One region of the Limnothrix sp. CMB-01 genome, then DNA from elsewhere that is predicted to be linked to it. Evidence: riboswitches for the same ligand, from Rfam matches in the RefSeq annotation. Region 1 holds a riboswitch; the other holds the start of a gene.
The links. Region 1 has a riboswitch for cyclic di-AMP ahead of ntrB (nitrate ABC transporter permease). Riboswitches for the same ligand answer to the same signal wherever they lie in the genome.

Region 1 (2,204 bases):
CAGCTCCCACCCGCGCATTGGTCACGGCTCCCGACACCACGGGCGAAGCATCTAACCGGCCAAAGATCACACCATCCCGCGCCGTGCCCCAACTGGCCTCGCGGCTGAGGGTGACATTCAGCCCATATTTTTGGAAAAAGCCCTTTTCGTAGGCGATCGCGATCGGGGCGCAGTCATTCACCGGCACAAACCCGATCGTCAAATCAGGCTTTTCCAGCGTCGCCGGATCGATCACCGGCTTGATGTCCTGGGCGATCGCCCGGCGGTTGGGCTTCAGAGCCAGGGGATCATAGGCAGCCAGCCCCGTTGCCAGGGCAAATCCCCCTAGTCCCCACAGAACAGAGCGGCGATCGAGCGTTCCCACAAAATCACCTCTTGGTTGAGTGCGTTGAATTAAGTTGGCTGGGTCAGTCGGGTTGAAGTGCAAAACCCAACACCCGGAAGTTGGTCATGTAGGTTGGGTTGAGGCACGAAACCCAACGCCCGCAGGCATGACAGCGATCGCGCTGAGTCCCAAAAAGCGCAACCCAACCGGTGCTAAAGCTGTTTGGGCGCAGGCCGGTGGGTAATCGCCTGCTGCAACTGGCCCAATAGCCAATCCAGCACCAGCCCCGTCCCCCCGATCGCCCCGATCGCCAGGAAGACCGAATTCAAATTCAGGCGGCTCCACTCATCCCACACAAAAAAGCCAATCCCCACACCACCGGTCAACATTTCCACCGCCACAATCACCAGCCAAGCAATGCCCAAACTGATGCGTAAACCCGTGAAAATGTAGGGCAAACTCGCCGGCCAAACCACCGCTGTCATCCGTCGCCAAGGGGACATTTCCAGCATTTTTGCCACTTCCAAATAGTCTTGGGGCACGCTAGAAACGCCTAAAGCCGTATTCACGATCGTCGGCCAAAGGGACGTAATGAAAATCACGAAAATGGCAGACGGATTCGCCAAATTAAAAGTCGCCAAAGCCACCGGCAACCAAGCCACGGGCGACACAGGGCGCAAGATTTGGACGATCGGGTTAATGGCCAACATAGCCCAGCGAGAGGAGCCAATCAAAAAGCCCACGGGAATCGCCACGATCGACCCCAAAAAAAATCCCAAAAACACCCGTCGCAAGCTGGACAACAACAGCCAGCCAACCCCCAAATCACCGGGGCCACGACGATGAAACGGGGTCAAAATTGCATCGGCATTGGCCACCAGCGCTTCCCAAGGAGTCGGTAGCAACTTAGTGCCAAACGTCGCCACCAACCACCACAACAGCAGCAGGCCCCCGAAGCCGATCGCCGGGAAGACGATCGCCTCATAACGGGTGAGCCAGCGACCAGCAAAACGAGCAGATGGGCGCACAGAAGCGCCGCCCGGAATGGTCGGATTTTTCATGGGTAGAGTCTCCCCTCGTTGCCGACGAAGTTAGCTGACGGGCTAGGACTGAGAGGTGTCCCCTTTCACGCAGAAAGTAAGCCCCAAAACACGGGTCCTCCGCTCCAACCATCGATGTTGCAATCGCAAGTCGCCACTCATTGGGCTAGGGGCGATCGAGCTGTTCGATTGATTGGATTAGGCTAGGCATACGTTTTTGAACCTATCATCGCCTCCTTGGGTTTGTCAATTATATTTGGCAGCAATTTTGGAGATTTTTTGATCTGAAATCTTGACAATAGAGACTTGATCTAAATTCGACAAAAAATATTATTTGTAGATCACAATCAAATCCAAGAATTAGAAATAAAAACTCTTTGTCTTCAAAATAGAAGATTGCCCAATCATATTGCTCAATAAATTATTTTCTAGAACCAAATAGAATCAAACAAGCCCGTAGGGTGGGCACTGCCCACCTGTAATCAATCGCTTAACGAAACCGCCTAACAAATTGGATCACCGGTTGGTAGAGCGTGATCATGTCTTTGGGCTAGCGGGTGGTGGGCAATGCCCACCCTACAGCTACAGCTTCGCGATCGGGGCGGCCCGGTTGAGCGATCGCCCGATCGCCCAACCCGACAGTCTTTTAGGGGCTAAACTGCGGCCATTTCCGGTTTGCGGCCCAACTGCGTCAACAGGCGATCGGCAATCTGCGGCCCCGTCAAACCCAGGCTTTGCATCGACTGGCTCGGCGTGGCGTGCTCCACCAAAATGTCCGGCACACCCAAGCGGGTCACCGGCACGGCCACACCCGCATCGCTGAGGGCTTCCAGTACCGC
Region 2 (2,204 bases), 1.1 Mb from region 1:
ACTTGTGGAGGAAAGCTCCCAGAATAATCCTGCGCCAAGATTTCTGGCCCAGCCATCCCTACATTCACCACATATTCCTTGAGCAGGGGAACCATTGCCACGACCAAAGGAATATTGGGAACGACGCTAGACACCAAGCCCACAAAGAAAATCAGGGCGATCGAACCCAAGAAAATATTGGTTCCGAGCATAGCTGCCAAGGCTCCTGACAAAAGACTGACCACGCCAGTTTTTTGCAAGCCGCCGATCAGCACAAAAATGGACATGAAAAACAGCAATGTGCTCCAATCCACATCTCGCAAAATGTTATTAACGGTGTCAATTTTGCTGTGATGGGCTAAGAGTAAGGCTAACGCAGCACCTAGGAGGGCAACGGCGGCGGGAGAAACAGGAATGGGCAACGACTCACCAATCACAAAAAAGACCAACACGAGCAGCACAATCAGACCACCAAAGGCTAATGTGCGCGGGTGATTAATTTTGGGGTGGGGCAAGTCGTCCAGATTTTTCAGCTCTTTCTTCCAAGTGGTTCGGAACAGAATAGGAAGCAGCAAAATAATCACCCCGATCGCCACAGCACCCCCTAGGCTAAGGCGAGTTAGGTATTCGGTGAAGGTTAAATTTACTGCGTCCCCAACAATGTAGGTGGCTGGGTCACCCACAATGGTTAAAAGTCCGGCACTGTTGGCCACAAAAACCATCAAAATCAGAAGGGGCACGAAATCTACGCCCACTTCTTCTGCCAATGGGGGAATTAAAGGAGCCAACAACATGACTGTGGTGGCGTTTGGTAAAACAGCACAAATGGGCGTTGTGATGCCCACAATCCCTAACAGCAAATTTTTGCCTTTGCCTTGGGCCAAAATCACCATTTGGGTGGCTAAGTAGTCAAAAACTTTGGTGGGTTCAAAGGCCCGCACCAAAATCATGACTCCCAAGAAGAGGGCGAGGGTTCCATGGCTCTGGCTGATGTACCCGATCGCCTCTTTCAAGCTCATTACGTGGGCAAACACCAACACCAGCGCTCCCAAAAAGGCTGCAACCGTGAGGTGAATCCATTCCGTCATGATCACCACAATGACGGTGATGAAGACAATTCCGGCAATCCAAGCGTCTAGGTTTCCGATTTGCTCTAGCATTTCCGATTCTCCTTCCATTGGCTGACGAGGTTAGCTGACGGGCTAGGCTTGGAAGTAGCCTTCTTGCAGCACAAGATTCGCCCCAAAATTTAGGCTGGTTCCCCCGCTCGATCGCCCTGCTTCAATTGGACTTAAAGACCAGAGCCGATCGATTAAGCGTTGACTACGAGATAGTGAAAGTTGCAATTTGTCCATGTCGTTTATCAATGACATAAAGCGACTTAATCCAATCAAGTGTCTACTCAAAAAAATCCAAACTTGGTCTAATTGCCCTTCAGCTAGAAATGTCTGCCTTGAGGTTGGCTAACCATGACTGATGAAATTTCTTGACGAATTGCCAAAAAGTTTCTTCATTTTGCTATTGGTTTTGGTGATTGCAAAATCAATAGCTCTAGGCATGTCATTCCAAGCATGGAGGCAATGCATGAAGACTCAGGTGGAATCAGCCTAAAGACTTTGGGCAACTGATAGATTTTGATGAATTTCTTTTGAGTTGGCTCGGTGGATTTAAACCTGTGTCATGGATCACAGGTTATTTGGACAGACTGCCGTTTGACGCTAGCATGGATAACTTGGGTGGGTCAATCAAGGGGCGATCGCCTAGGATTTGGCTCTAGGTACAATTCCCAAGTTCCGGTACTGTGAATAAACGAGTCAAACTCACCGTAAATTGAGTCACCAAATCGCCGTTAGACCCCGAGCAATGGATATCAAAAATGGATTCGTCGGGACAGTTGGTAATACTCCACTGATCCGGCTCAACAGCTTTAGTGACGCAACCGGCTGCGAAATCCTGGGTAAAGCGGAATTTTTGAACCCTGGTGGGTCGGTTAAAGATCGGGCGGCCCTTTACATTATTGAAGATGCGGAACGGCGCGGGTTGCTGAAACCCGGCGGCACGGTGGTGGAAGGCACGGCAGGCAACACCGGAATCGGCCTCGCCCACATTTGCAACGCCAAGGGTTACAAGTGTCTGATCGTGATTCCCGATACCCAGTCCCAGGAAAAAATCGACCTGCTGCGGACGCTGGGGGCGGAGGTGAAGACCGTGCCCGCCGTGCCCTA

Region 2: it holds a riboswitch for cyclic di-AMP, as region 1 does, so the genes downstream of both, ACZA91_RS12555 (ArsB/NhaD family transporter) here and ntrB (nitrate ABC transporter permease) in region 1, are expected to answer to the same signal.

The regions. Positions count from the first base shown of each region.
Region 1 covers NZ_CM143720.1:1,940,050-1,942,253, forward strand. The annotation lists gene ACZA91_RS08190 (CmpA/NrtA family ABC transporter substrate-binding protein) at 1-364, opposite strand, end outside; gene ntrB (nitrate ABC transporter permease) at 538-1,386, opposite strand; cyclic di-AMP (ydaO/yuaA leader) riboswitch at 1,391-1,518, opposite strand; gene dxs (1-deoxy-D-xylulose-5-phosphate synthase) at 2,019-2,204, opposite strand, start outside.
Region 2 covers NZ_CM143720.1:3,003,748-3,005,951, forward strand. The annotation lists gene ACZA91_RS12555 (ArsB/NhaD family transporter) at 1-1,139, opposite strand, end outside; cyclic di-AMP (ydaO/yuaA leader) riboswitch at 1,143-1,295, opposite strand; gene ACZA91_RS12560 (cysteine synthase A) at 1,843-2,204, shown strand, end outside.